DNA from 2 places in the Gordonia sp. SL306 genome. Region 2 is predicted to be linked to the other one. Evidence: predicted binding sites of a transcription regulator. Region 2 holds the regulator's gene; the other holds the start of a gene.

Region 1 (15,082 bases), 180 kb from region 2:
CCCGGAAACGGCGATCCGGGCGACGCTCGGAATCCTCGCGCGAACCGTCGAAACGGCTTGACCAGCGAATACTATTGCAGCTCAAACCTTCTGAATCCGACAATTCACCCCACATCCGGCTCGCCGGGTGGCATACGTAGACTCCCGAACATGTCGAGACTTCAGACTTCGCTGCGGCTGATCCCTTCCGCGATCTCTCCCTCTCGTCCGGCCGGGCGCTCGTCCTCCACGCGGCGAGCCCTCGCGGCGTCGCTGATTCTCGCCGTTTCCGCCGTTGGGGGCGTTCTCGGTGTCGCGCGTCCGGCAGCGCCGGCCAATGCGGACATGGTCCTCGGCGGGCACTCCGTGGGAGGCAAGATCGGGGACGCCTATATCTTCAGCGGGGGCATCCTCAAATGGGGAATGCCGACCGGTCCCGAACATGCCGCGGCCAAGGGCGGACGCTTCCAGAACTTCAAGCGCGACGCGTCCTTCTACTGGCATCCGTCGGTCGGGGACGGCAAGCCGCACGAGGTGGGTGGCGCCATCCGCCAGCGCTGGTACCGCATGGGCGCCGAACGCGGGCCCATGGGGTACCCGACCAGCAGTGAACTCAAGGTGGGCAGCGGCAGCCTGAACAACTTCCGGGGCGGCGTCATCTGCTTCAGCGATTCTGGCGGTGTTCAGGTCGTCCGGGGCGGAATCCTGAAGAAATGGCAGGCGCAGAAGGGTGCTGCCGGGTATTACGGCGTGCCACTCGGCGGCGAGTACAAGGTCGGCGGACGCTACGCCCAGGACTTCCTGAACGGCACCATCTTCTGGCCGTGACGGAGGGTCGGATCGGTTCGCAGGGTTTCGATACGCGACGGCCTCGGTTTCGATACGCGACGAGCTCGCTCCGCTCGCACGGCGCTACTCAACCAGCGGTGGTCGCGCGACTCGTCTGACCGCTGCGGCCGAGAAGCCCCAGGGCGCGGTACCAGGCATCGCCGTCTTCGACGTCGCGGACCGGGCCGAAGACCGCGTCGTCCCCTCGATCCGTCGGGATTCGTTCTGCTTGTGCAAGAACGAGATCCACGATGTCGGGGGATGGCCGGTAAGCGTCTCCGAGCGCGTCCCACACGTGGACTGCCAGGTCGAGTGTGTGAATCGCCAGGACGGCGTCGAGGGGAATCGCCTCTTCTCTGATCTCGACCAGGCGTACCTCGCCGGCGGGGTTGCCGTCGATGGCCGTGGTCAGTGCGATCCTCGACTCGTCCCAGAGCGTGTGAGATCTCGCCCGGTAGGCGGACCGGTCGGCGTCGCCGTCGGCGATCGCGGCAGCGAACCCGAAGTTCTGCCCCACCATGTGGCAGACCAGATCTTCGATCGTCCAGCCCACGCAGCGGCTTGCGTTGGGCATCATCGCTGATGTGAGTTCGTCGATCATGTCGTCGGCATCGGTAAGTGCGCGACGATGGAGTTCGGTGAATGTGGTCATGGGGTAATCATCTACCATGGTAGATGAAATTGGAAGGGGCAATGCGTGACGGGTGACGATCATGGGATGGATCTCGGCGCCGCGGCCGGGGCACTCGCCCGCGCGATGGTGGCCGCGGAGACGCCGATTCTGGACCAGGCAGGCCTGTCCATGTGGGAGTACGTGGTGCTCGATGCGCTCGCCGACGCCACCGCGATCTCGCAGGCAGACTTGTCGCAGCGGACGCGGCGAGACCCGACCCGGCTGGGTCACCTTCTCGACGCATTGTCCGACCGGGGACTGGTCGATCGGGCTCGATCCACTGATCGCCGGCGGGTGACGGTCTCGATGACTTCCTCTGGTCAGCAGACGCATGCGAAGGTCAAGCGGCAGATCCGTGCGATGGAGGAGTCGTTTCTGCGGTCGGCTGTCGGCGACGGCGGTGGGGCGACGGCCCGGGCGCTGCTGAGCAGGCTGGGTCAGGCGGCGGAGGAGTTGTCCATCGACTGATGAGGACCGGATCGGCCGACGCTCCTGGGCATTTGGCCGACACCCAGCCTGGGACGAACGGTGCGGAGTACAAACAGGTGATGACCGACAATGCCGTCATCGAGATCAGCCGCGATCACAATCCGTTCGGCCAGGATGGGGTGGTGCGGGACGCGACCGGGGTCTTGCGATACGCCGACGTCCCGGCAACGTTCATCGACGTCCTCCGCGACCGGGCCGCCGCACAGCCAGATGTCGAGGCTGTGGTCGAACTCGGTGGTCGCCGACTCACCTACGCGGAGCTCTGGGACGCGTCGGCGCGCGTCGCGGGTGGCCTGCGGGCCCAGGGTGTGGCAAACGGGGATCGTGTCTCGGTCCGCTACGCGGCAGGCGTGGACTGGGTACTCGCCTTCTGGGGCATCCTGCTGTCGGGCGGAATCGCTGTCGCGGTGAACACCCGATCGGCTGAGCCCGAGGTGGCGTTCGTCCTCGAGAACGCCGGGGTCACGCTGGACCTGGCTCCGGGCACTCCGCTGCCGGATGGCGAACCGTACGCCGTCGATACCGCGACGGCGGGCGACGTCGCGGCGCTGTTCTACACGTCGGGCACCACCGGCCGCCCCAAGGGCGTCCCCACCACACATGAGGCCTTTGTCGCCAACGCCGAGAACATGATTCGCTGTTCCGGTCTCTCCCGCGATGTGGGCGCGGACTATCGGACCCTGATCTCGGTGCCGCTGTTCCACGTGACCGGCTGCAACTCGCAGCTCCTGGTCGCCACTTACGTCGGCGGGACGTCGGTGATCATGCCGCAGCTCGACGTCGGCGCCTTGGTGGAAGTGCTCGTGGCCGAGAAGATCGGTTACATGGTCACCGTGCCGGCGGTGTACGCACTCCTGCTGCGCCACCCGGCCTTCGCGGACGCGAAGGTTTCCGGTGTCCGCGTGGTCGGGTATGGCGGTGCGCCGATCGCGCCGTCGACAGTGCAGGAGATCCAGGCGGCGTTCGGCGATGCCACCGTCATGAATGGCTACGGAATGACCGAAACAGCTTCCCTGGTCACGGTTTTGCCCGACCAGGATGCCGTCGAGCATGCCGACTCGGTGGGATACGCGGTGCCGTCGGTGGACATCGGCATCGTCTCGATTTCCGATGACCCGACGATCGGCGAGCTGGTCGTTCGGGGAGCCAACGTCGCGACCGGCTACTGGAAGCGACCCGACGCCGACGCCGAGACGATCGTGGACGGCTGGCTGCACACCGGAGACGTGGTCCGGGTGGACGACGCCGGACGCGTCCACATCGTCGACCGGATCAAGGACATCATCAATCGCGGTGGCGAGAATGTGTCGAGTATCGAGGTCGAGGCCGTGCTGCTCTCGGCGCCCGGTGTCGTCGACGCCGCGGTGGTTCCGGTGCCCGACGACGTGATGGGGGAGAAGGTCGGCGCCATACTGGTTTCCGAGTCGGGTGAACTTGACCTGGAGGCCGTCTTGGAGCATTGCCGGCAGCGTCTGGCCGACTTCAAGGTTCCCCAGTTCGCGGTGGTGTCGGGCGAGGTCCTCCCACGTAATGCCGGTGGGAAGCTACTGAAGAACCGGTTGCGTGGGCAGGTGGAGTGGGGCGATCCGCTGCGGTAGCGGCCGTGGAAGGAGGAATTCGCGCGACGTCGGCGATTGTGGCGCGGGGGGACACGCGAGAGCGGGCCGGAACTCAGTTCTCGGGTTCGTGACCGAGTCCACGGCACGTGAAGGACCAATAGAGGTCGGCCAATTCGTTGAGCGAGAGTTCGCCGTCGGGCCGATACCAGTCCTTCACGAGTCCGATGAAGCGGAGAATGCCGAACACCACGACCTTCAGATGCTCTTGCGGCCGAAATGTCCCTGCTGCGACTCCGTCTTCGATGATGCCGATGAACAGTGTTTGGTAGTCACGGCGAACCTCCTCGAGTTCGGCCGCATGTTCAGGAGGCAGGTGATGATTGTCGCGGCTCATGGCGAACAACGGTCCCGCAGACGGATCAACGCGCCGCACACTGTCGCGGATCGCCTCGCGGAGACGGATCTCCGCCGGTTCGCCGGATTCGGCGATCTCGCGCAACCGATCCGTGAACTCGCGCATCCCGGCCATCTGCACTCGGAAGAACACGGCTTCCTTGGTTCCGATGTGGTAAAAAATACTGCCCTTCGGCATCCCGAGATCCTTGGCGACCGCATCTACGCTGGTCCCGCGGTATCCGTGAGCCAGAAAGCTACGTGCGAAAGCGGCCTCGATCTCGGTCGCCGTCGCCTTCGAGCGCTTGGCCTTCGGTGGTGTCATGTCGTCACCACGTTCATCCGAATGCTCCGTCTTCTCCTCGGACCGGTGAAGGAACCCATGGTAGTCAATCTCGTCTCACACATCCGGACGGGCAACCCGGATCAGTCCGTCGACGGCCACCGGACCCAGTTCTCCGACGATCAGCGGATTCACGTCGACCTCGATCACGTAAGCGCACTGTGCCATCAGTGAGCTCACAGCGACGATCACGTCACCGACGACCTTGACAGCGGCGTCGTCAAGGCCGCGAGGGTCGGCGGTCAATCGTCCACCACACAGCTTCCGGAGCATGTGTTCGGCGTCGGCATGGCTCACCGGCACCAGCGACATCTCGATCTCGTCCAAGATCTCGACCATGACGCCCCCGAGACCGACAAGAACCGCCGGACCGAGCGTGCTGTCGCGGATTGCGCCGACGGTCAGTTCCATTCCGCGGCTGACCATCTGCTGGATCACTACGGGAACGTCTCCGGTCACACCGCTCGCTGCTCGCATGTCGGCCACCGCCGCGCGAACCTCGTCGGTGTTGCGTACATCCAGACGGATGCCCCCGACCTCCGTCTTGTGCTCCGCAATTGCGGGATCCAGCTTGACGGCGACCGGGTAGCCTACCGTCTCCGCTGCCTGGACGGCACCCGCCTCATCGACGACGCCGATCTCGGGTACGACCGGAATGCTGAAACGTGACAGCAGGGTTCGGGTCTCATCGGCGGAGAGGGTGTGGTGCGTCGATCCACGCGCCCTGCCCTCGCCCAACAGGGGTGTCTCCACGGGTGGCCGCGCCCGCAGATCTGCGTAGGTCTTGAGCGCAACCATCGCGTTCGCAGCATGAACAGCGTCCGGGACACAGGGGATTCCACGTCTGTTGACAATCACGGAGTTCGCGCCGGACACCGACAACACGACCGGTTTCGTCACCTTGTCGCGGACACGCTCGATGGTAGCGAGATTCTCGTCAAAGGTTCCCATCGCGAGCCCACTGACAATGACCATGTCGAAGTCGTCATCGGTCACCACGGCGTCGAGAATGTCGGCAAAGCCCGCCGGATCGTTCACGGCGTTGGCCGTGTAGTCGATGGGGTTCTGCGCGGAGCCGTACTCCGGGATCAGCTTCTCGATGTGCCGCGCGGTCTCCTCACGGGTCCGCGGCAGGGACAGTCCGCCGGCATCGAGCGCATCGGCGATCATGATGCCCACGCCACCCGAAAGAGTCATCACCGCAACACGATCTCCGATGGGGAACCGTCCGCTCGCCAGGGCTGCTGTCAATGTGACCATTTCCACTGGCGAACTCGCGCGCATGATGCCCGACCGCTCCAAGAGTGCCTCGGCGAACCGGTCGGGTGCCGCCAACGATCCACTATGACTTGCCGCTGCCCTGGCACCGGAGTCGGATGCACCGGCCTTCAGCGCGACAATCGGTTTCCCGAGCTCGAGCGCACGACGTCCGGCCGCGTACAGCACCTCCGGATCGCTGAGTGCCTCGAGATAGACCATGACGGATTGCACGTCCGGCCGCTCCACCAGCGCGGCGATGGCCTCGGCCGCACTGACATCGGCTTCGTTGCCGGTGGTGCACATGTACGACACATGGAGGCCGAGCGCTTCTGCTGCGTGGAAGAAGACCGAGCCGAGGGCGCCACTCTGACTGACGATCCCGACCCCCGGCTCCGCTGACGGCGCCACGTCGGTCTGGAGATCCGCGAAGGTTGCCAAGACCCCGGACGGGAGGCTCATGGTCCCGACGCAGTTGGGACCGATGATGCGCATGCCCGACTCGGACGCCACGTTACGAAGACGGTCCTGCATGGCCCTGCCCTCATCGCCGGATTCGGCAAACCCTGACGAGAAGACGATGGCCGCTCGGCATCCCGATGCAGCGAGCTCGTCGATCGCATCGGGCACGAGGTCCGCGGGGAGCGCGAGTACCGCGAGATCGGGTGCGGCAGGAAGGTCGGCGATCGAGCGCGCGGCCGGGTGGCCCTGCACGGTATCGCGATTGGCGTTCACGGCATAGATCGGGCCGGAGAAGTTGTCGAGGAACCGGGCGAGCACCCGCCCGCCGATGCGCGTCGGATTGTCTGACGCGCCGACGACGGCAACACTGGCCGGGGCGAACAGGGCATCGAGGTTTCGATCTCTTGGCGTCACCGGTGAGCTCCTCCGAAAGTGATCTCGCGCTTGTCGATGGCCGCCGCGACGGCATTGCGGAAGTCATCGCGGTCGAGGCTGACGAGCGCCCGGCGTGTGCCGTCGTCATAGGCCTCGTCCCAGGGCCGTGTCGCGTCCATCCTCACTTGCTCCCGGATGTTGCGAACGGAGAACGGGGAGTTGCGTGCGACCCGGGCCGCGATCCGGTGTGCAGTCGCCAGGACATCGTCGCGATCTTCGAGATGCTGGACGATACCCATGCGATAGGCGTCCTCGCTGGTGAAAGCATCGGCGGTCAAGAGGATCTCCAAAGCGTCACCGCGGCTGACATGTCGCTGCAACAGCCATGACAGACCGGCCTCGGCAACCAGGCCGAGATTGGCGAACGGTGCCGCCCATTTCGCACCGATGGCGGCGACCCGAATGTCGGCCTGCAGGACGAAGGACAATCCAACCCCGGCCACGGTGCCGTTCACCGCGGCGACAATCGGTGTGGTCATGCTCATCGGGTAGTCGTAGGTCGGATTCGTCTGCCCGCGCGCGACATCCGCAACGTCGAGGTGCGCCAGTTCTGCACGGTCCTCACCGGGCCAGAAGTCCCGGCCGGTCCCGGTCACCACGATGCATCGGACATCAGGGTCTTCCTCGGCCTCCTGTAGGAGCCCGAAGAGTCGTTGCCGCATGGCGGGCGTCGTCGCATTGTGACGGTCCGGACGATTGAGTATCAGGGTCCGCACCAGGCCATCCTGACCGCTCAGAACGAGGTTCTCGGTGTTATCAGGCAACATTTTCGGCAACCGCCGCTGGTGTCGGATCGGCCAGACGTGCCGCGGTGGCGCGGCGGGCGTGGGCGTTCATGCCGCCGAGTTCCCGTTGCAGGCCGACCAGTCGACGCGTGTGCCGGACGAGCCCGTGTTCGGTGGTGATTCCGATGCCACCGGTCACCTGGTGGGTGTTCTCGTACACCTGTACAGCGGCCATGCAGGCGTACGTTGCGGCGCATGCGGCCAGGTAGTCGTCGTCCGCCCAAGCGGCATGGCGCGCCAGCCAGGTCGTTCCCTCGGCGAAGACCTGGGCGCGGGCCAGCCGGTGCTGGACGGCCTGGAACGCGCCGAGGGGGCGCCCGAAAGCGATCCGCTGGGAGACGTAGGGCACGGTCAACGAGATGGCGCCGGCCATCGCACCTGCGGCTTCGGTGGCCATGGCGATGCGCCATCGTCGAGTCACCGCTGCCGCCTGCGCAGTGGGGAGCGGGGTCGAATTGTTGATCTCCACGCGCGCCACCGGCGTTCCGACACCGTCCGTGAGGGGCGTGACGGTCACCTGATCCTTGTACGCCACAAACGCATTGTCTCCATCGACCCCGAGGAACACGTCCGCAACAGCCCCGTACCGCACCAGTGAGCGGCGCCCATCGATCAAACCGACGACGACAGGATCGTCACCCAGTCCGCAGACATCGCCGACCAGGAGTCGGGCGCCCACCGGGGCCAGCACGCCCGATCGTGAAATGGCTTCGGCGACAAGAGCAGCCTCGAGCGGTCCCGCGGTGGAGGCGAGGTCGAGAAACCCACCATCCGACAGCGCGGCGGTGGTACGTCGGGCCTGGTCTTCGTCGCTCGCGTCGGTGGTCGCGCGACGGACCGCGTTGACCGCCGCGTCGACGATATCGGCTTGGTCCTGGGTCATCGTGAGGTTCATGCCGGACGTCCTTCCTTGGGCAGCTGCAGGGTCTGCCTGGCGATGAGGTTGTACTGGATCTCGATGGCGCCGGCGGCGATCGGACTGGCGGTCATGCTGACCATCGACCGCCCGGCGATCGAATCGGGATCCAGCGACTCCATCCCGGATATCTCGTGGATCGCCCAGCCGACCGCGGGTTCGAGAAGTCCGAGCGCTGCCTGCCCGACCGGCGCGACGTTGCGCGCCTTGCCGTGTTCGGTATTCTCACGCTCGTCGATAGCGAGGAAATTGAGCAGTTTCGTCGCCTCGGCCATCGCATACGCGCGGCCCGCGGTTGCCGACACATCCGGATTCGTGGGATCGACATCGGGGTGTTCGAGGAGCGTGTCGAGGCGCCGGAGTGCATTCTCGTGCGTGACCCATCCCGCCCGCTCGTTCGCCAGCACCGTCATGATGGTCTGCCATCCCTTGTTCTCGGGACCCAGTCGGCAGCTCTCCGGCACCCGTACGTCGGTGAAGAACACCTCGTGCACCAGGTGTGCGGCGTAAGGTGACGGGATCTCCCGGACTTCGATGCCCGGGGTGTCCATGGGCACCAGGAAGATCGAGATGCCCATATGGCGCTCGGCCTTGGGATCAGTCCGGCACAAGAGGAAACAGAATTCCGCCCGGTGGGCGTAGGACGTCCAGCACTTTTGGCCGTTGATCACGTAATCGTCACCGTCGCGGACGGCGGCGGTGCGCATGGAAGCAAGGTCCGACCCGGCGTCCGGTTCGGAAAAGCCTTGACACCACAGCACACTCCCCTCGCCGATGCGCGACAGGTGATAGTCCTTCTGCTCCTGGGTGCCGGCGTAGATGATCGCCGGTCCGATCCAGTTGACGTTCATGTACTGAGGTCCGCGCGGCTCGCCGCTACCCCACGCCTCTTCTCCGAGGATCGCCTGTTCCCAGCCGGATGCCGAGCGTCCGCCGTACTCTTCCGGCCAGTGTGGCGTGAGGAGTTGTTCTTGTGCGAGCGCCTGGCAGAACGCGATCGAATCGTCACGGTCCTTGGTGGTGGGCATGTCGCGGTCGTGATGGGTCCAACCAGGCCGCGCGTGGGTGGCGAACGCTTCGTGGATCCGAGTGCGGAATTCTTCCTCGGCTTTCGTCCATCCGAACTCCATGGCTCTCCTTGATGCAAGTGCGCGCCCGATTGGCGAGATGAGTGAATCAGCTTTGCGCGCAACGGAATAGTTCCAGAAGGCTCTTGATGAACCCCTAGCCAAGCTTTGTCGATTCGTAGTACTCTGCAAACGTAGCCGACCGGTTGACTAGTCGTCAAGAAGTGGTCGGTGGTCGTTGACAGAAAAGGATTCACATGGCTCTTGACTCACGCGTGCGGGATCGGCTCACGTTGCCTGCGTTCTGTTCACCCATGTTCCTGGTGACCGGCCCGGAATTGGTGAGGGAGGCTTGCCTCAGCGGTATCGTTGGCGGACTGCCGCGTCAGAACGCACGTACGCTCGAGGAGTTCGATTCCTGGTTGCGAAGCATTCGCGAGGGGATCGACGAACGGCTGTCCGAGGATCCTGACGCGCGTATCGGCCCCATCGCGGTCAACCTCGCGGCGCGAATGGATGACGCCGAGCTGGCGGAGAATCTCGAGGTCTGTCGGCGTCATGGCGTGGAGATCATCGTGAGCGCGATCGGTAATCCCGCGAGAATCGCTGAACGCGTGCATGATTGGGGTGGCATCGTTTACCACGACGTCACCTCGTTCTACCACGCCGAGCGTGCGATCAAAGGCGGGGTGGACGGTCTTGTCGCGATCGGTGCAGGTGGCGGCGGCCACTCGGGTACCGTCAGCCATCTGGTTCTCGTGCCGCGGCTGCGACAGATGTTCGACGGTGTCATCGTGATGGCCGGGGCGGTCGGCCACGGTGCGGCGATCCGCGCGGCCGAGGTTCTGGGTGCCGATCTGGCCTACATCGGCACCCGATTCATCGCCTCGCAGGAGTCACTCGCAACCGACCGGTACAAGGAGCTGCTGATGTCTGATTCGGCTACCGACCTGCGATACACGAACGGGATCTCGGGGGTCCCCGCGAATTGGATGGCGACTTCCCTCGCCGACGTCGGACTGGACCCCGATTGTCTGCCCGAACCGTCGGGGACGCTGAACAGTGACCACCTGCCGGCAGACATCACTCCGTGGCGCGACATATGGAGCGCCGGGCAGAGCATCGAGTTCATCGACGGGATCCCCACGGTCGGCGAGATCGTCCAGCAACTGCGGTCCGAGTACGCCGATGCATGCCGCCGCCCGCAGATCGACCAGGACTGAAGGAAAGCCCATGACACAAGCGAATACACAGGTCACTGCGACCAATGCCGGCGGCGAAGTGCTGCTCGATGCTTTCATCGTAGGTTGCGGGGTGTCAGGCATCGAAGCGCTTCACCGGCTCCGGTCGGCGGGTTTCGACGCGATCGCGGTCGACGCCGCAGACGGTGTAGGTGGTACGTGGCACTGGAATCGCTATCCCGGCGCGCGGCTCGATTCCGAGAGCTACAGCTACGGATACTTCTTCTCCGAGGAGCTCCGGAACGGTTGGGACTGGTCGGAGCACTTCTGCAGCCAGCCCGAGAATGAGCGCTACTTCAACTATGTCGTCGACGCGCTCGACCTGCGTCCGTTCATGAAACTCGGCACTGCCGTCACCTCCGCACATTGGGATCCCGACGGCGGTATCTGGCTGGTCACGACCGCCGACGGCGACCGTTACCGCACCCGATTCCTCATCACGGGTATCGGCATCCTCTCGGACCCCAAGTATCCCAACATCCCGGGTCGGGAACGGTTCTCGGGTGCGGTGGCGCACACCGCCCGGTGGCCAAAAGGAGGTCTCGACCTCAAGGACAAGCGGGTGGCAGTCATCGGAACCGGGTCGAGCGGGGTGCAGACCATCGCCGCCATCGGACCGATCGTCGGCTCCCTGACGGTCTTTCAGCGCAGCCCGAACTGGTGTCCGCCCTTGAACAACGAGCCGATCACCCCGTTGGAGATGGCTGAGATCAAGGGGCAATATGAGGCGATCTGGACCAAGACGCGAACCACCCGCGGCGGCTTCATTCACGGTCCGATCGCCGCTTCGGCATTTTCCTTCAGTCCGGAGGAGCGCCGACAGTGGTACGAAACACTTTATGGTCGAAGAGGTTTCGCCCGCCTGTACACCAATTTCATCGAGGTGATCCGGACGAAGGAGCTGAACGCGGAGTTCTCGGAGTTCCTCGCCGAGAAGATTCGTGAGCGTGTCGAGGATCCTGACGTGGCGAAGAAGCTGATCCCCGTCGACCACGGCTTCGGGCAGCGGAGACCGCCCTACGAGACCGGTTACTACGAGGTCTACAACCAGCCGAATGTCGAACTCGTGGACACCACCGAGACGCCACTGGTAGAAATCACCGAGAACGGGATTCGCACCACCGAAAGGGAATTCGAGTTCGACGTCATCATCTACGCAACGGGGTTCAACTCGGTGACCGGCGCTTTCGACAGGATCGACATCCAGGGTCGCGACGGGGCATCACTCGGCGACGCGTGGCGACAGGGCCCGAATACTGTGGCCGGTCTGGGGACTCACGGGTTCCCCAATCTCTTGATGCTCGGAGGACCACAGGCCATGGGCGGCAACATTCCCCGCTGTATCGAACATCAGGCACTGTTTCTCGACTCGCTGATGCGACATATGCGCGACAATGGCCTCAGCCGAATCGAGCCGACGCAGACCGCGTGCGACGAATGGACTGCGCACGTGGCGGAGGTGGTCAGTATGACGCTCTACGCGGAGACCAAGTCGGGATGGTTCTGGAACGCGGTCGAAGGCGCGACCGGGCACTCCTTCGGGATCTATCCGGCCGGTGTGGTCGAGTACGGCAGGCGCTTGCGTGAGATCGAGGCCAACGGATACCAGGGTTTTGTACTGTCATGACCGAGGGGGAAATGATGAGGGCAGCAGGATGACATCGGAAGCGGTAGCTCGACCTTCGGCGAAGCAGGAAGGGCGCCTGTCCGATCCGGCGATGGATCTCTCCACTGACAGTCGGATGAACCCTGATCTGCTCGCAACGCTGAAGCGTTTCGGGTTCGCCGCGAACAGTGGACCGTCGACGGTGGATCGCACCAGTTCGCATGCCGACCGGCTGGCCGTGGTGGCCACCACTGAGCAGGGCTTCGAGACCTTCTACGCCGCATTGAACGAGACGCCTTCTGGCGGTCCCGCCGTCGAGCGGACCACCGAGAAGGTTCGAGGTGTCGACGGCAACGACATCGCCCTCAACATCTTTCGCCCTGCCGGAACCACTGGGCCGCTGCCGGCGGTGATCTACCTGCACGGTGGCGGCATGACGATGCTCGCTGTCGACGGCCCTGTTCACAACGGCTGGTGCATGGCACTCGCCGGTGCCGGGCTGGTGGTGGTCGCCGTGGACTTCCGCAATGCCGGTGGTGTCGGCGGTCCTCACCCGTTCCCCGCCGGACTGAACGACTGCCTCAGCGCACTCGGCTGGGTGCACGCCGAGCGGGAGCGATTGGGCATCTCGACGATCGTTCTCCAGGGCGAGTCGGGTGGTGGAAATCTCGCGCTGGCAACTGCGTTGAAAGCGGCCGGCGACGGGACCATCGGCATGGTCGACGGTGTCTACGCCATGGTGCCGTTCATCAGCGGTGGTTATGCGTGGAGCGATGAACGAAAGCTGCGAGAGTTGCCGTCGATGATCGAGAACGACGGGTACTTCGCCTCGTGCTCGAGACTCGATGTCCTCGCAGCCACCTACGACCCGGAATTCGGAAATGCCGACAATCCGCTGTGCTGGCCGTACTTCGCCAGTGTCGACGACCTTCGCGGACTGCCGCCTCACGTCATCTCCGTGAACGAACTCGACCCGCTCCGCGATGAGGGCAGAGCCTATTTCCGGAAGCTTGTTCAGGCAGGCGTCGTCGCCCATGGGCGTGTGAACCTGGGCCTCACCCATGCTGCCGAGACCATCTTCCCGACGTCGGTCCGCGAGGCGCATGAAGCGACCATTGCCGACATCAAACGGTTCGCGGACGGTCTTTGACGCTCTCGGCACATCTGTCGGCCAGTGCATTGTCATTGGACGAACCGACGGGCAGGTCGAGTGTCTCAGCAGAGTTGAGCGGAATACACTCAACTCTGCTGGCGTTACCTCTCCCGTATGGCTCATACTTGAGCCTGTTGGACTAAAGAGAGAAAGGTACGCGAGTGGACAGCTTCAACCCGACCACCAAGACACAGGCAGCACTGAGCACTGCCGTGCAGGCGGCGGCCGCTGCCGGCAATTCCGACGTACGTCCCGCACACATCCTGGTGGCGCTGCTCGATCAGTCCGACGGCATTGCCGCACCGCTGCTCAAAGCGGTCGGCGTGGATCCGTCGACCGTTCGCGCGCAGGCCCAGGGGCTGGTGGACCGGGCGCCGACGGTGGCCAGCGCGAGCGCGCAGCCGCAACTCTCCCGCGAGTCGATCGCGGCGATCACCGCAGCTCAGCAGCTGGCCGGTGAGCTCAGTGACGAATACGTCTCCACCGAGCACATCCTCGTCGGCCTGGCCACCGGCGACTCTGATACCGCCAAATTGCTGGCCAACGCGGGCGCGACGCCGCAGGCCTTGCAGGAGGCGTTCGTCGCCGTGCGCGGTAATGCCCGCGTGACCACGCCCGACCCCGAACAGACCTATCAGGCGCTGGAGAAGTACTCCACCGACCTGACCGCCGCGGCGCGAGAGGGCAAACTCGACCCGGTCATCGGTCGTGACACCGAGATCCGCCGCGTGGTGCAGGTGCTCTCGCGCCGCACCAAGAACAACCCGGTTCTCATCGGTGAGCCCGGCGTCGGCAAGACGGCGATCGTCGAAGGACTGGCCCAGCGGATCATCGCGGGCGACGTCCCCGAATCGCTGCGGAACAAGACGGTCATCTCCCTCGACATGGGATCGATGGTCGCCGGAGCCAAGTATCGCGGCGAGTTCGAGGAGCGGCTGAAGGCCGTGCTCGACGAGATCAAGGGGTCGGCCGGACAGGTCATCACCTTCATCGACGAGTTGCACACCATCGTGGGTGCAGGCGCGACCGGCGACTCCGCGATGGATGCCGGCAACATGATCAAGCCGATGCTCGCCCGCGGTGAGCTGCGGCTGGTCGGCGCCACCACGCTGGAGGAGTACCGCCAGTACATCGAGAAGGACGCCGCGCTCGAACGCCGGTTCCAGCAGGTGTACGTCGGTGAGCCGACGGTGGAGGACACCATCGGCATCCTGCGTGGGCTCAAGGACCGCTACGAGGTCCACCACGGCGTGCGCATCACCGACTCCGCGCTGGTGTCGGCGGCCACACTCTCGGACCGATACATCACCGCGCGCTTCCTGCCCGACAAGGCCATCGACCTCGTCGACGAGGCCGCGTCGCGGCTGCGCATGGAGATCGATTCGCGCCCCGTCGAGATCGACGAGGTGGAACGGATCGTCCGGCGGCTCGAGGTCGAGGAGGTCGCCTTGGAAAAGGAGACCGACGCGGCATCGAAGGAGCGACTGGAGAAGCTGCGCGGCGAACTGGCCGACCAGAAGGAGAAGCTCAACGAGCTCTCCGCGCGCTGGCAGTCGGAGAAGACCGCCATCGATGCGGTCCGTGATCTCAAGGAGCAGCTGGAACAGCTTCGTGGAGAGGCGGATCGGGCCGAGCGTGACAGCGATCTGGGCCGTGCGGCGGAACTCCGCTACGGCAAGATCCCGAGCCTGGAGAAGGACCTGGCGGCCGCGCTGGAGAAGACCGGCACCGATCCTGGCCAGGACGTGATGTTGCAGGAGGAGGTCGGTCCCGACGACGTGGCGCAGGTCGTGTCGTCGTGGACGGGTATCCCGGCCGGCCGCATGCTGGAAGGCGAGACCGCCAAGCTGCTGCGGATGGAAGATGAACTCGGACAACGGGTCATCGGCCAGAAGG
Region 2 (15,082 bases):
AAGATCGAACTGTCTGCTTCGCAGAGCACGTCGATCAACCTGCCGTACATCACCGTCGACGCAGAGAAGAACCCGCTGTTCCTCGACGAGCAGTTGAGCCGCAGCGAGTTCCAGAAGATCACCTCGGACCTGCTGGAGCGGACCCGTTCGCCTTTCCAGGCCGTCATCAAGGACGCCGGCATCGCCGTCGGCGACATCGATCACGTTGTCCTGGTGGGCGGCTCGACCCGTATGCCCGCCGTGACCGAGCTGGTCAAGGAGCTCACCGGTGGTCAGGAGCCCAACAAGGGCGTCAACCCCGATGAGGTCGTCGCGGTCGGTGCGGCCCTGCAGGCAGGCGTGCTGCGCGGCGAGGTCAAGGACGTGCTGCTGCTCGACGTCACCCCGCTGTCCCTCGGCATCGAGACCAAGGGCGGCGTGATGCACAAGCTGATCGAGCGCAACACCACCATCCCGACCAAGCGGTCGGAGACCTACACCACGGCGGAAGACAACCAGCCGTCCGTGCAGATCCAGGTCTATCAGGGTGAGCGCGAGATCGCCTCGCACAACAAGCTGCTCGGCTCGTTCGAGCTCGGCGGCATCGCCCCGGCGCCGCAGGGTGTCCCGCAGATCGAGGTGACCTTCGACATCGACGCCAACGGCATCGTGCACGTCACCGCGAAGGACAAGGGCACCGGCAAGGAGAACAGCATCCGCATCCAGGAGGGCTCGGGCCTGAGCAAGGACGAGATCGACCGGATGATCAAGGACGCCGAGGCACACGCCGACGAGGACCGGACGCGTCGCGAGGAGGCGGAAACCCGCAACCAGGCCGAGTCGCTGGTCAACCACACCGAGAAGTTCCTCAAGGACAACGAGGACAAGGTTCCCGGTGAGGTGAAGGACAAGGTCAACGCGGCGATCGCCGAGGCGAACGAGTCCCTCAAGGGCACCGATCTCGCGGCGATCAAGTCGGCCGTCGAGAAGCTCTCGGCCGAGTCCCAGGAGATGGGACAGGCGATCTATGCCGCCTCGGCTGCGGAGTCGCCCAACGGTGAGGCACCGGAAGGTGAGACCGCAGGCGGCGACAGCGACGTCGTGGACGCCGAGGTCGTCGACGAGCCGTCGAACACCGGGGACAACAAGTGACCGGTGGCGAGCCGGAAGGCACCTATCCCGACGAGCCGGTCACGGTGTCCGACCGTCGACGCATCGACCCCGAGACGGGCGAGGTGCGCGACGCGGCGGGCGCCGGACCGGGCCCGGCGGAAGCCGAGCCGGCAGCAGACGAGCAAGCCGACCAATCAGCGGACGCCGACGGCGCGGCCGATCAGGTCGATGCGCGTATTGCCGAGTTGACCACTGATCTGCAGCGTGAACGCGCGCAGTTCGCCAACTTCCGGCGGCGTGCCGCGGAGGAGAAGCAGGGATCGGTCGCCTACGGCAAGCAGGTGCTGATCGAGAAGCTGCTCCCGATCCTCGACGATCTCGACCGCGCCCGTGCGCACGGCGACCTCGAAGACGGGCCCATGCGGACCATGGCCGACAAGCTCAGCTCCGCTCTGGGTGCCGAAGGGCTGGTCAAGTTCGGTGAGTCCGGCGACGAGTTCGATCCGGAACTCCACGAGGCGGTTCAGCACGAGGGCGAGGGTGCCCATCCGGTCATCGGTTCGGTGTATCGCGGTGGGTACCGTCTCGGCGAGCGGGTGATCCGCACCGCGATGGTGACGGTCACCGATCCGGTCGAGGGCAGCACGGTCGGAGCCGTGCCGGAAAACGAAGAAACTGGTGCACAATAAGGCAACCGTTTCATCTGCCTGCCCGGTGGTGCGCAGCGGCGACGCGACGTCGCGCGCGGCGCATCACCGGGCAGCACGGTTCGACCCACAACTTCACGAGCGAAGACAACTACATCGAGACAACTGAGACAACGAAGGAGGTGACGTCTGGTGGCTCCACAACGTGAGTGGTTGGAACACGACTTCTACAAGGACCTGGGCGTTGCTTCTGACGCTTCGGCTGAAGAGATCAAGAAGGCCTACCGCAAGCTCGCACGCGAGCTGCACCCGGACGCGAACCCGGGCGACACGGCGGCCGAGGAGCGCTTCAAGCGGGTGTCCGAAGCCCACAGCGTGCTGTCCGATGCCGAGAAGCGCAAAGAGTACGACGAGACCCGCGCGATGTTCGCCGGTGGGCGATTCCGCGGCGGGGGCAACGGCTTTCCCGGAGGTTTCCCGGGCGGCGGCGGCACATATACGACGACGGGTGGCGCCGACTTCGATATCGGCGACCTGTTCGGCAACGGTGGCGGTACGACCAACTCGGCAGGCGGATTCGGCGACCTCTTCGAAGGATTGTTCAATCGCGGGCCGCGGACGTCCACGGCGACGCGTCCCAAGCGCGGCAACGACCTCGAGACCGAGACCACGCTGAGCTTCAAGGACGCCGCGCAGGGCACCACGGTCCCGCTCCGGGTGACGAGCCCGTCGCCGTGCACCACGTGTCACGGCAGCGGGGCAAAGCCCGGAACGAGCCCGCGAGTCTGCCCGAACTGCAACGGTTCCGGATTCGTCAGCCGCAATCAGGGAGCGTTCGGCTTCAGCGAACCGTGCCAGGATTGCCAGGGCACCGGATCGCGCATCGACGACCCCTGCACCGACTGCGACGGCTCCGGTGTGAAGGTTCGTGCCCGGACCATCAACGTCCGCATCCCTGCTGGCGTGGAAGACGGACAACGTATTCGGCTCGCAGGCCAAGGTGAGGCAGGACCTCGCGGCGCGCCGTCGGGAGACCTGTACGTCGTCGTCCACGTACGTTCGGACAAGGTCTTCACCCGAAGCGGAAACGACCTCAAAGTGCAACTGCCCGTGAGTATCTCGGAGCTGGTGCTGGGCGCCACGGTGTCGGTGCCGACACTCGACGGCACGGTCGGGGTGAAGATCCCGGCCAACACGACCGATGGCCGCACACTCCGCGTCCGTGGCCGAGGCGTGCCGAAGCGTTCCGGTGGGGCAGGCGATCTGCTGGTCACCGTCAAAGTCGCGGTACCGCCGAAGCTCGACGACGCGGCCGCCGAAGCCATGCGTCGATACGCGGAGGCCGAGAAGGCCGGCGGTTTCGATCCGCGTGCCGGGTGGGGGCGATGATGATGGCAGGCAAGTTCGAGAGTGAGGGCAGCGCGACCTTCATGATCTCGGTTGCCGCCGAACTCGCCGGTATGCACGCTCAGACGTTGCGTACCTACGACCGGCTCGGTCTGGTCACCCCACAGCGCACCAGCGGCGGCGGGCGACGGTACTCGGCGCGCGACGTCGAGCTGCTCCGCGAGATCCAGCGACTCTCCCAGGAGGAGGGCGTCAACCTCGCCGGGATCAAGCGGATCATCGATCTGAGCAATCAGGTCGACGCGCTACAACAGCGGGTCCGCGAACTCCAGACCGAGGTGGACAACGTTCCGCACCGCCGCAGCGGCGAACTCGTGCCGGTACCGCGCACCAGCGCGCTGGTGGTATGGCAACCGCGCCGCAAGCGCAAAGCCGACTGATCGCGGTCGGGAACCACCCGCTACCCTGACTCCCGACAACGTCGCCGGAGACAGGACAGGACCATGGCCGAGACGCAGAGCACCCGCACCCAGGGCAGCTCGAGCTCGGCCGGGTCGGTCCTCGGCATCTCCGTCATCGAAGACCAGATCGTCTCGGTCGTGCGCGGCGCCGACGGCGAGATCGTCGCGAGCAATCTGGTCGACCTGTCCGATCCGTCGGCGCAGAGCGCGGAGACCGCCATCCACGAGCTCGTCGACTCCGTGCCGTACGACATCGACCGGATCGGCATCGCGTGTGCGCGACCGGCCACCCAGAGCTACCTGCAGGCGAACCTCGCGCCCGGGACTTCGCGTCCGGGCTGGTACGAGAAGGTCGCGCTCACCGACATGCCCGCTGCACTCGCCGAGGTTGCGCGGGGCTCGGCCGGTGTCCGCGGCATCATGGCCGTCGTCGATCTGGATCGAACAGCCGTCCCGTCACCGGGCTCGTCGGTGGTCACGTTGGACTCGGCGACCGGCGAGGTGCTCGGCACCGCGGAGTTCGCCTACGGCTCGCCGGGACCCGTGACCGATCCGGCACACGCGACCGCAGTCGCCGAGGCGGTGATCTCGGCGCCTGGCGGATCGTCGGTGACGTCGGTGTTGTGCACCGGACCCGGCGCCGACGTGCCGGGCGCGGTATCTGCGTTGGGCTATGCATTGGCTCGCCCGGTGACCGCCGCCGACCAGCCCGCCCTGTCCTCCGCGGTGGGCGCTGCGATCCTCGCACTACGGCCCGGAGCGGTGTCGCGCGGTTCGTCGAATCGGCGTTGGTGGCTGATCGGCGCGGCGATGGCCGGTGCCCTGGTGCTCGGCGCGATCGCGGCGTCGGCGGTCTTCGCGGGTGTCGACGCAACCGAGGAGAAGGCGCCGACCACGACGACGGTGACCGCTGCGCCCTCGACCATCACCGTCACCTCGACGGCGCAGCCGCGGACCGAGACCCAGACCGCCGTCGAGACCTCGACGGTGACCCGGGATCGGCAGACGGTCACCAAGACGACCACCGAGACGGAATCGGCGGCGGACCCCGCCACGGTCACCGAGACGGAGACCACGACCGAGACCACGACCGAGACCAGGTTCGGCGGTGGCGGTGAGGCATCCGCGAACCGGTGGGCGCCCGAGGCTTCGCAGGACACGCCCAGCCGGTAGACGGACCGGGGTCGGCGGGCGCGGATGAACTGCGTTCAGGTCACCGGGTCGTGTTGAATCCGGCTCGCCGGGACACCCGCGATCAGCAACCGCCGCCGCGTCGCCTCGATCATCTGGGCCGAGCCCGCGATGAGAACCTGACGGTCATCCCACGGACCGGTCTGCGCCACCGCGTCGCCCAGCGTGCCGATGATGTGGTCGATGCCGAGGGCCTCGGGTGCCGTCGTCGAGGTGATCCACCACGGGTCGCTGGTCTCCTCCGACACGGCGGTGACGGTCAGCCACGGGTTGGTGCCCGCGATGCGGCGCAGCACCGCAAGGTCGTAGAGCTCACCGGGATGACGCATCCCGTAGAAGATGTGTGTCGGCGGCGAGTCGGCTCGCTTCGACATCTCGATGAGCAGCGCTCGCAGTGGCGCGAGACCGGTGCCGCCCGCAACCATGAGCACCTTCTGATCACGCTTGACGTGCAAAGTCCCGTGCCCTTGCGCGAAATACCAGGTGTCACCGCTCCGGGTCTCACCGACGATCGCCGAACTGACCGTCCCACCGGAGACCGCGCGCACATGGAATTCCAGTTCACCGGCGGGGTTCGGTGGAATGGCAGGGGACAGGTTCCGCCACATCCGAGGTCGCTGCGGGATCTGCACCTCCAGGTACTGCCCGACGACGAAGCGCAGCGGTGCCTTGGTGATCAGGCGAACCACCGCGAGGTCACGGGTGATCCGGAATTTCTCCACCACCTCGGCCGACCACAACGCGGGATGCGGGGCCGTCTCGGCCGCACCACGCATGACACCGGTGGTCAGCATCATCGCCTGCGTCACGGTCTGCGCGGATTCGTCGTCCCAGTAGTCGCCGAGCACCGATGCGAACTCGGCGATCAGGGCCTGGTAGATGATGCCGTAATGCTCGGGCCGCACACCGAACTTGCGATGATCCCGACCGAGCTGTGCGAGGAATTCGATCAGTTCGTTGTGCCCGTCCTCGCGCGGCACCACGTCGAGGACGTGATCGATGACGTGATAGAACGCTTCGCGCTGTCCCGCCATCACCGCGGGAAAGAGCTCGCGGAGGTCGGGATCGATGGCAAACATCCTGGTGTAGACGTTTGCGGAGAATCTGTCGGGATCGCGCCCGATCAGCGTGCGTAGGTGATGGAGCGTATGCCGAGAGTGGCTGGGCACGTCGTGGGGTCACCTCCCTGTACTGGTACTGCGGATTTTCCCGCCCAAGACTAATCACCCTAGCGGTCGTTCGACGAGGACTGATGATCGATCATTCGATGTCGGGTTCGCGCGGTGTGTGGCAGGCTCAGAGATGTGAGCTCGCTCGATGGCGTGGTGCCGGGCATAGTCGATGCCCATCTGCACCAGTGGAATCCGCGGAGCACGCCGTGGGCGGCCAATCGACTGTCGCGGCTCTACAGTTTTCTTCCCGCCTTCGGCGATCGTGTCTTTCCGATGGTGGTGTCGCAGGCGGATCGGGAGTACGTGCTCACGCCGAGCACGGTGGCCCGGGTGTACGAACCCCTGCAGTATCTGGCCGATGCGTCGGCCGTCCGAACGGTCGCCGGGGTCCGGGTCGAGACTGTCGTACACATGGAGTCGCATTGGCGCCGCGACGACACCGCAGGCCGGGCCGACACCCCGGCGGGACGTTCGGCCGTCGAGGAGACCCGGTACGTCACCAAGCTCCCGTTCGGGGTCGGTCAGGCGCCCGAACTGGGTGCCATCGTCGCGCACGCCGATCCGCGCGCCGAGATGTTCGCGGAATTGCTCGACGAGCACGCGGCGCTCACCGACCGCCTGCGCGGGGTCCGTTGGATCACCACCCGGCACCCCGATCCTCGCATCCGTAACGGTGCCGACGCGGACGGGATTCTCGCGTCGACGTCGTTCCTCCGCGGATTCGCCGAAGTTGCCGAGCGCGGCCTGGTGTTCGACGCCTTCGTCTACTCGCATCAGCTCTACGACGTGGTGACGCTCGCGCGCGAGTACCCGGAGGCGACCATCGTGGTCGACCATCTCGGGACGCCGGTCGGGGTGTTCGGTCCGGTCGGAGCGCGGACCGGTGCGACCGCCGGCGCCCGAGCAGACATCCTGCGCCTGTGGCGGGAGCGGATGACCACGCTGGCCGCGTGTCCCAACGTGGTGGTCAAGTTGTCCGGGCTCGGGTTGCCGGTCCTGGGCTACGGCCGGGAGCGGTGGGGCAACATCGGCAGCCGGGGCACCCTCGCCGAGATGGTCGGCCCGCTGGTCGAACACGTCCTCGGACATTTCGGCCCCGACCGGTTGATCTTCGGATCCAACTTCCCGATCGACAAGCCCAACACCGCACTCGACATGGTGATCGGTGCACTCATCGATCTGCTCGAGCCCCAGGGTGGGGAATACGTGTTACGGAAGGTGTTCCGTGACAACGCCATGCGGGTCTACGGGATCGACCAGGCTGCCCCATCGCCGATCTTGTAGCAAAAACCCGCGGTGGCCGCGGATTTCTACTACAAAGTTCGACGCCACGGCCAGCGCCGCTGCGGGGCCCCGGCCGGCACCGGGATGTCCCGCAGCGCTCGGGTCACGATGTCGGTGAACGCCCTGCATGTCTCGTACCGGGTGCGTGGATCCTTTGCCAGCGCCTTGGCGAACACCGAGTTGAGTGCCGAGGGCAGCCAGGGGCGAGCCCGGGTCAGCGGCGGGACCGGATCGTGGAGGTGGGCATGGGTGATGGCAAAAGCCGTCGCCCTCTGGAAGGGCGGGTCGCCGGTCAGTAGTTCGAACAGGCTGGCGGCCAACGCATACTGATCGGTTGCCGGTGAGAGACGTTGAGCGGTGAGCAATTCCGGCGAGGCATAGGCGATCGACCCCTGGACCCTGCCGTTACGCGCAAGCGGACGGGCGTCATCGAGCAGCTGGGCGATACCGAAATCCGTGAGGACCGCATGAACGTCGTCGGATGGCGTGGTGACCATGATGTTGGCGGGCTTGACATCACGGTGCAGGACTTCGCGGGCATGGGCGAAATCGAGTGCGTCGGCGATCTGCGCGCCGACCTGCGCGATCATCGTGATGTCGGGCTCGGCGGGACGGTGGGCGATCAGGTCGGCGGCCGTCATCCCGCCGATGTACTCCATCGCCATCCACAGAACGCTTGCGGCAGTGTGCTTGTCGCCGATCGGGGGTGGATCCATCTCCCCGCGTGCGTACATCTTGACGATGTGGGGGTGCTGCAGGCGAGATGCGATGGTGAACTCGCGGTCGAACCGCTCGCGAACCCGTTGCCGGTCGTTGGGCCCGGTGTGGAGCACCTTGAGCGCGACCGGATCGGCGGCACCATCGCGGTGTGCGCGATATACTTCGGCGCTGCTGCCGCTACCGAGGAGCGCATCGATGGTGTAGCCGGCCACCATGTCGCCGGCCTCCAGCACCGCAAAGTCGCTCACCCTGGTCATTCTGCCGGGTCGTCGGACCTATGGTTGACACATGACCCGAATGACCGAGCCCGCCTCGTCCGGTCCCGGCGCCCGAACGGTGGCCACGGACTCCCTTGCCGCTGCGCTGCCGAACGGGATGGTGGTCACCGACCCCGACATCCTCGCTGCATATCGGCAGGATCGTGCGCAGGATCCGCAGGCCGGGACGCCCCTCGCGCTGATCCGCCCGACGACCACCGAGCACGTTCAGATCGCGGTTCGCTGGTGTGGCGAGCATGGCATCCCGCTCATCACCCGCGGGGCCGGGACCAGCTTGTCCGGCGGTTCGACCGCTGTCGACGGAGCGGTGATGATCTCGACGGAGAAGATGCGCGAGCTCGCCATCGACACCGCGACACGGACCGCGGTGGCACAGCCGGGACTGTTCAACTCCGAGGTCAAGGCGGCCGCCGCAGCCAATGGTCTCTGGTATCCGCCGGACCCGTCGTCGTTCGAGATCTGCTCGATCGGTGGCAACGTCGCCACCAATGCCGGCGGTCTGTGTTGTGTGAAGTACGGCGTGACCACCGACTACGTGCTCGGACTCGAGGTGGTGCTCGCCGACGGTCGCGCAGTGCGGCTCGGCGGCATGCAGTTGAAGGACTCCGCCGGTTTGTCACTGACGAAACTGTTCGTGGGCAGCGAAGGTCTGCTCGGCATCATCACCGAGGTGACCCTGCGTCTGTTGCCGCCCCAGGCGCCGGCCTCCACCGTCGTGGGAACCTTCGCATCGGTCCACGAGGCCAGCCAGGCCGTCCTCGCGATCACGTCGCAGATCCGGCCGGCGATGCTCGAGTTCATGGACTCCGTCTCCATCAACGCTGTCGAGGACATGCTGCGGATGGGGCTCGACCGGGAGGCGGGGGCACTGCTGGTGGCCCAGTCGGATGCTCCCGGACCGGCCGGGGCGGCTGAGGTCGAGATCATCTCGCAGGCGTTCGAGGCACACGGCGCGAGCGAGGTGTTCGCCACCGACGACCCGCAGGAGGGTGAGGCCTTCACCGCGGCCCGGCGCGCCGCGATCCCGGCCGTCGAGAAGATCGGGTCACTGCTCCTCGAGGACGTCGGGGTGCCGCTCCCACAGTTGCCCGCGTTGATCGACGGCGTGGGGACGATCGCTGCCGACAACGGCGTGCTGATCTCGGTGATCGCCCATGCCGGCGACGGCAACACGCATCCGCTGATCGTTTTCGACCCGGCAGACACCGACGAGGCCGCCCGTGCACAACGCGCCTTCGGACAGATCATGGATCTGGCGATCTCCCTCGGTGGCACCATCACTGGCGAACACGGAGTCGGCAGGCTCAAGAAGAACTGGCTACCGGATCAGGTCGGCCTCGACGTCATGGATCTCACCGCGACCATCAAGCGTGCCCTCGACCCGCACGGCTTGCTGAATCCCGGAGTGATGCTGTAGTCGCTCAGGGACAGGTCCCGCTCAGCCATTCCGTTCCCGCTCATCCTGCCGGGTGCGCGGGAACGGAATCGCTGAGCGGGAATCGGGAAGGCTACGCGGACGTCGCGATCAGCCGCGAGTCGGCGATCGCCGCGGTGCGATGGCGAGCGATGAATTGGTAGTCAGGAGTGGTGACCATCTGCCGGAACGCGTTCGGGTTGGGGTAGCGGACCACCAGGATCGAATCCCAGCGCTCGTCGTCGGGACCGATCACGGTGGGTCCACAATCGCCGTGCAGCACCACCTCCGCGCCGGTCTTGTCGAGGTGCGCCGTGGCCGCCTTGGTGTACAGACGGTAGGCCTCGGCGCCGGAGATCGGCTGTGCGGGCGCGATGTCGTCGGCCTGCGAATAGTCGGCGACATCGCGGAACCGGAGCAGGTTGAGCATGGTGACGGGTTGGTCGGCCGGTAGCTCGGACAGCTGCCCGAACTGGCCCTTGCGTGGGTCGACGGCGCGGCGGTCGGTGGGTGGGAGTTCGGTGCTGATGGGACGCCTCCGTGGGTCGGGTGGTTTCGGTCGGGGTCCCGCTCACCCATTCCGGTCCCGCGCATCCTGCGGGATGAGCGGGAACGAGATCGGTGAGCGAGAATGGCCGCGGGTCAGTGCCTTTCGAGGATGGCGGACAGGTCGGCGCCGTCCGGCAGCGCGCCGTATTCGAAGTTGCGGTCCTCGCCGAGGCGGGCCGCGATGAACGCGTCGGCCACCGGTGCCGGTGAGAACCGTACGAGCAGAGACGCTTCGAGGGCAAGGGCCATCGACTCCACGACGGAACGGGCGCGCCGTTGCGCCGATGCCGCGTCGAGGCGGGAGAGCTCGCCGAGGTGGTCGCGCAGGCTGTCGAGATGGGTGTCGAGGGTCCGGTTCGACCCGCGGGCCAGGGAGATCTCGGCATCGAATGCCGCCACCGACTCGGGCTCACGGGTCATCGCCCTCAACACATCAAGCGCGATCACGTTGCCCGACCCCTCCCACACGGCCATCACCGGCTGTTCGCGGTACCGCATCGCGAGCGGGAAATCCTCGGTGTAACCGTTGCCGCCCAGGCACTCCAGCGCTTCGTAGGAGTGGTGCGGGCCGCGCTTGCAGATCCAGTACTTCGCGACCGCGGTGGCGAGTCGCCGGAAGGCGCGCTCCTGGTCGTCGGCGTCCTCGTCGTGGGCGCGGGCCAGACGGATCGCAGTGACCGTCGCGGCTTCGGATTCCAGCGAAAGATCGGCGAGTACGGCGGCCATCGCGGGCTGATCGGCGAGCGTCGCACCGAACGCGGCGCGGTGGCGAGCGTGCCAGACCGCCTCGGCGACGGATTGCCGCATGCCGGATGCACTGCCGAGGACGCAGTCCAGGCGGGTCTGGGCGACCATCTCGATGATGGTCCGCACGCCGCGGCCCGGCTCCCCGATCATCACCGCGACGGTGCCGTCGAGCTCGATCTCCGACGACGCGTTCGACTTGTTGCCGAGTTTGTTCTTCAGCCGCTGGATGCGGAAGACGTTGCGGGTACCGTCCGGCAGCACCCGGGGCAGCAGGAAGCACGAAAGGCCTTCACCTGCGGGGCCTTCCGCCTGCGCCAACACCAGGAATGCATCCGACATCGGGGCCGAGCAGAACCACTTGTGGCCCGTGAGCAGATATTCGGCGCCGGGACCACCGCCTGCGACTGGCTTGGCGACCGTGGTGTTGGCGCGGACATCGGAGCCGCCCTGCTTCTCGGTCATCGACATCCCGAAGATCGCCGACTGCTTGTCGGCAGAGAGGTCGGGAGAGTAGCTGCGGGACAGGGCCTTCGGAACCCACTGCGCGGCGACGTCGGGCTGTAGTTCGAGCGATGGGATCACCGCATGGGTCATCGACACCGGGCAGGCGTGGCCCGGCTCGATCTGACCGAACATCATGAATCCGGCGGCCCGCACCACATGGGAACCGGGCTGCGGGTCGGCCCAGCAGCGGGTGTGCGAGCCGTGGGCGATCGACGCGGAGATGATCCGGTGGTACGCGGGGTGGTACTCGACCTCGTCGACCCGGTTGCCCCACCGATCGTGGGTGTGCAACTCGGGCGTGATCGTGTTGGCCAGGTGGGCGTCGTGCTGGAACTGTTCGCTGCCGACCAGGGCGCCGATCTCGCGCAGCTCGTCGTCGGCCCATCCGCCGTCGTGGCGTTGAACGGCCTCGCGGAGAACGGTGTTGAGTTCATATTCGTTGATGTCGCGACGGGGCGCGGACTGGTTGAGCACCGTGTGCGTGACGTGGGGCTGCGGTGTGGTGTGGGTGTCGGACTGCGTCATCGTGTTTCCTTCTCATCTCGCTGGTCGAGTGCCATGGGCTCACGTCGCTGGTCGAGTAGCCGCGAACGAAGTGAGTGGCGTATCGAGACCACCCGCCAAAGTTCGATCGAGAACCTGCTCCGGTATCTGCAGATTCGTGAAGATCACTGCGACAGCATCTTCGAGGTTGTCGTCGAAATCGGGCCCGGTCGCGGCCTTTTGGACGATGAGCCCGAAGATCGCCGACCAGAACGCTTTTGCCTCCACCCCTATCTCGGCGCGCAGTTGCCAGCCGGTCCGGACCAGGGTGCGCATCAGGGCCTCTTCGCCACGTTCGTGGAGGGTGCGCAGCGTATCGCTGATGCTGTCCCGGAGATCCGCGCGACGCGAGACGAGGAGCATGGCAGTCGTGAAGAGTTCGACGTTGCGGGCCTGCGCACCGAGCAGCGAACTCACCAGGGTGTTGGTGTACTCGCGCACCGTGGTGGCCGACGCGGCGGCATCCTCGGCGTGCCGGCCGGCGCGCAGTACCGCCGCACACGCCACCTCGACGAAGAGTTGCTCCTTGGAGCCGAAGTAATACGTGACCTGGTTCGGGTAGGCCCCGGCCCGCTGGCAGATCTGCGCGATGGACGCCGTCTCGCCCTGCTCGACGAACACCTCGGTGGCCGCGGACAGCAATGCGCGACGTGTCGCCTTACCGGCTTCACGCGTTCCGCGTCCGTTTGCGCTGGTCATCGCCACCTCGTCAAGTGTTTGTATGGAAAACAATAAATGACGAGCGGGTGGGGGTCAAGGATGGGTCGGAGAACCTTTCAGGACCCGTGCCAGGCACTGCCGAGGCCGCCCACGTTTCGCGACCACCGTTGAATACATGGACAATCGAGCCGAGATTCGGGAGTTTCTGGTGACCCGCCGCGCGAAGTTGCTCCCCGAGGGCACCGGCCTTCATCCGCAACGGCCGCCTGGACGTCCTGGCGATCAACGCCCTGGGCCAGATGCTCTACTCCGAGGCCTTCGTGAGCACCGAGCGGCCGGTGAACATGGCGCGCTTCTGCTTCCTCGACGAGGGTGCGCACCGGCTCTACCCCGATTGGCGGAAAGCCGCTGAAACGTCTGTCGCCCTCTTGCACACCGAGGCCGGACGCGACCCCTCCAATGAGCAGCTGACCGAGCTCGTCGGAGAGCTGTCCACCCGTTCCGAGGAGTTCCGCGCGCTCTGGGCCCAGCACGACGTGCGCCTGCACCAGTGTGGCTACAAGGACTTTCGGCATCCGGTGGTCGGCGAGCTACGCCTCAGCTTTGATGCGCTGAGCCTCCCTGCACAGCAGGGGCTGACCCTGACGGCCTATAGCGCTGAGCCGAACACCCCGTCGGATCCGCGGATGCGTTTTCTGGCCGAGCTGACGTTCGGGACGGACGGTCCGTCGGCGAGGGCGTCCGCGGCGGATCGCTCCTACTTGCCGCTGTAGACGGGGAACGCGCTGGACTCGCCGTAGTCCTGAGCGTGCAGGTCGCGCAGCGCGCCCATGTCTGCCTCTGAGATCTCGAAGTCGACCGCGGCGTTGGAGCGCATGTGCTCGGGGTTGGCGGTCTTCGGCAGTGACACCGCGCCCAGCTGCAGCGTGTAGCGGATGCATAGTTGCGGGACGGTCACGCCGTACTTCTCGGCCATCGCCTGCACGACGGGGTTCTCGAGGATCTCTCCATGGGCGATCGGCGAGTACGCCTCCACGAGGATGTCCTTGCCCTCGCAGTATGCGATCAGCTCGGACGGAGTGTTGCCGGCATGTACGAGCAGCTGGTTCACGTGCGGGACGACGGTCGCAGTCGGCAGTATGTTCTCCAGGTCGTGCTGCTGGAAGTTCGACACCCCGATGGCACGGATCTTGCCGGCGTTGTGGGCGTTTTCGAGGGCCCGCCACGCCTGGCGGTTGCCGTCGGCGTAGTCACCGCCGCGGAAGTCGTCCCACGGTTGCGGGCTGTGGATCAACATCAGGTCGATGTGCTCCAGACCCAGCGCGGCCAGCGATCCGTCGATCGCCGCGGCCGCGCCTTCGTAGTCCTTGATCTCGGCGGCCAGCTTCGTGGACACGAACAGGTCGTCGCGGGCCGCGCCGGAGATGCGCACGCCCTCGCCGACGCCGCGCTCGTTGCCGTATGCCTGGGCGGTGTCGATGTTGCGGTACCCGATCTCCACGGCCGCGCGGACGGCATCGGCGGCCTTGTCGTCGTCGATGAACCAGGTTCCCAGCCCCAGCTTGGGGATCTCGAGGCCGTTCGAAAGGGTGTAGTTCTCGGTCAGGATGGTCATGCCTTCTCTCCGTTCTTCGGCAGCTCTGCGTACACATCGTCGGCGACGGGCTCGAGCCATTCGTTGCTGACACCTTCGCCCGGGGTGATGAAGGCGACGTGGGAGAACCACGAATCCGCCTTCGCGCCATGCCAGTGCTTCGTGCCCGCCGGGACGCGGATCACCGTTCCCGGCTCCAGGCTGATCGGGTCCTCACCCTCGGCCTGATACCAGCCGCTGCCCGCCGTGCTCAGCAGGATCTGGTCACCGCCGCCGCCGGTGCCGTGGTGGATGTGCCAGTTGTTGCGACAGCCCGGCTCGAACGAGACGTTGCTGACGGGAACGCTCCCGGAGGTGAGTGGAGCCAGGTAGCTCTGGCCGATGAAATACTGCGCGTAGGCGTCGTTCTCCTCCCCGAGCGGGAAGATCTGATCGAATCCGTTGTCGTTCATGTCGTCTCCTTCAATTCTCTTCGTCGGACTAGCCGTTGACGTAGCCCATGTGCAGCTCGTTGTAACGGTTGCCGCGGACGCCCATGCGCCGGGCGAGGGAGTCGAGGTCGGCGCGCTCGTCCGCGGACAGCGCGACCTGGGCGGCTGCGGCGTTTTCCTGGATGCGTGCGGTGCGGCGGGTTCCGGGGATCGGCACGATCCATGGCTGCTGGGCCAGGAGCCAGGCCAGCGCGATCTGCCCCGGAGTCGCGTCTTTCGCCGAGGCGAGCACTCTGACCTGGTCGACAAGGGCCTGATTCGCGGCGAGGTTATCCGCCTCGAAGCGCGGAATCGTGGTCCTGATGTCCCCGTCGGCGAAAGCGGTGTCAGTGCTGACTGTGCCGGTCAGGTAGCCCTTGCCGAGCGGACTGAACGGGACGAACCCGAT

What was found. Region 2 encodes HspR, which represses chaperone genes until heat shock. Its sites were predicted from a motif close to ANNTGAGTNNNNNNNACTCANNT; they were not measured.
Region 1: the regulator HspR is predicted to act here: its motif matches at 13,256-13,278, upstream of clpB (ATP-dependent chaperone ClpB).

Annotation. Positions count from the first base shown of each region.
Region 1 covers NZ_CP113063.1:1,578,634-1,593,715, reverse strand. The annotation lists gene OVA31_RS07210 (polyketide cyclase) at 1-61, shown strand, start outside; gene OVA31_RS07205 (LGFP repeat-containing protein) at 151-807, shown strand; gene OVA31_RS07200 (maleylpyruvate isomerase N-terminal domain-containing protein) at 896-1,459, opposite strand; gene OVA31_RS07195 (MarR family winged helix-turn-helix transcriptional regulator) at 1,505-1,948, shown strand; gene OVA31_RS07190 (class I adenylate-forming enzyme family protein) at 2,029-3,567, shown strand; gene OVA31_RS07185 (TetR/AcrR family transcriptional regulator) at 3,641-4,246, opposite strand; gene OVA31_RS07180 (acetate--CoA ligase family protein) at 4,322-6,397, opposite strand; gene OVA31_RS07175 (enoyl-CoA hydratase/isomerase family protein) at 6,394-7,185, opposite strand; gene OVA31_RS07170 (acyl-CoA dehydrogenase family protein) at 7,175-8,098, opposite strand; gene OVA31_RS07165 (acyl-CoA dehydrogenase family protein) at 8,095-9,249, opposite strand; gene OVA31_RS07160 (NAD(P)H-dependent flavin oxidoreductase) at 9,444-10,409, shown strand; gene OVA31_RS07155 (flavin-containing monooxygenase) at 10,420-12,054, shown strand; gene OVA31_RS07150 (alpha/beta hydrolase fold domain-containing protein) at 12,146-13,183, shown strand; gene clpB (ATP-dependent chaperone ClpB) at 13,348-15,082, shown strand, end outside.
Region 2 covers NZ_CP113063.1:1,757,095-1,772,176, reverse strand. The annotation lists gene dnaK (molecular chaperone DnaK) at 1-1,131, shown strand, start outside; gene grpE (nucleotide exchange factor GrpE) at 1,128-1,781, shown strand; gene dnaJ (molecular chaperone DnaJ) at 1,932-3,128, shown strand; gene OVA31_RS08080 (heat shock protein transcriptional repressor HspR) at 3,131-3,526, shown strand; gene OVA31_RS08075 (hypothetical protein) at 3,590-4,720, shown strand; gene OVA31_RS08070 (FAD-binding oxidoreductase) at 4,756-5,907, opposite strand; gene OVA31_RS08065 (amidohydrolase family protein) at 6,043-7,194, shown strand; gene OVA31_RS08060 (serine/threonine-protein kinase) at 7,224-8,171, opposite strand; gene OVA31_RS08055 (FAD-binding oxidoreductase) at 8,212-9,609, shown strand; gene OVA31_RS08050 (DUF1330 domain-containing protein) at 9,701-10,036, opposite strand; gene OVA31_RS08045 (acyl-CoA dehydrogenase family protein) at 10,249-11,931, opposite strand; gene OVA31_RS08040 (TetR/AcrR family transcriptional regulator C-terminal domain-containing protein) at 11,971-12,648, opposite strand; partial or broken gene OVA31_RS08035 (transcriptional regulator) at 12,858-13,382, shown strand; gene OVA31_RS08030 (aldo/keto reductase) at 13,367-14,224, opposite strand; gene OVA31_RS08025 (cupin domain-containing protein) at 14,221-14,655, opposite strand; gene OVA31_RS08020 (aldo/keto reductase) at 14,684-15,082, opposite strand, start outside.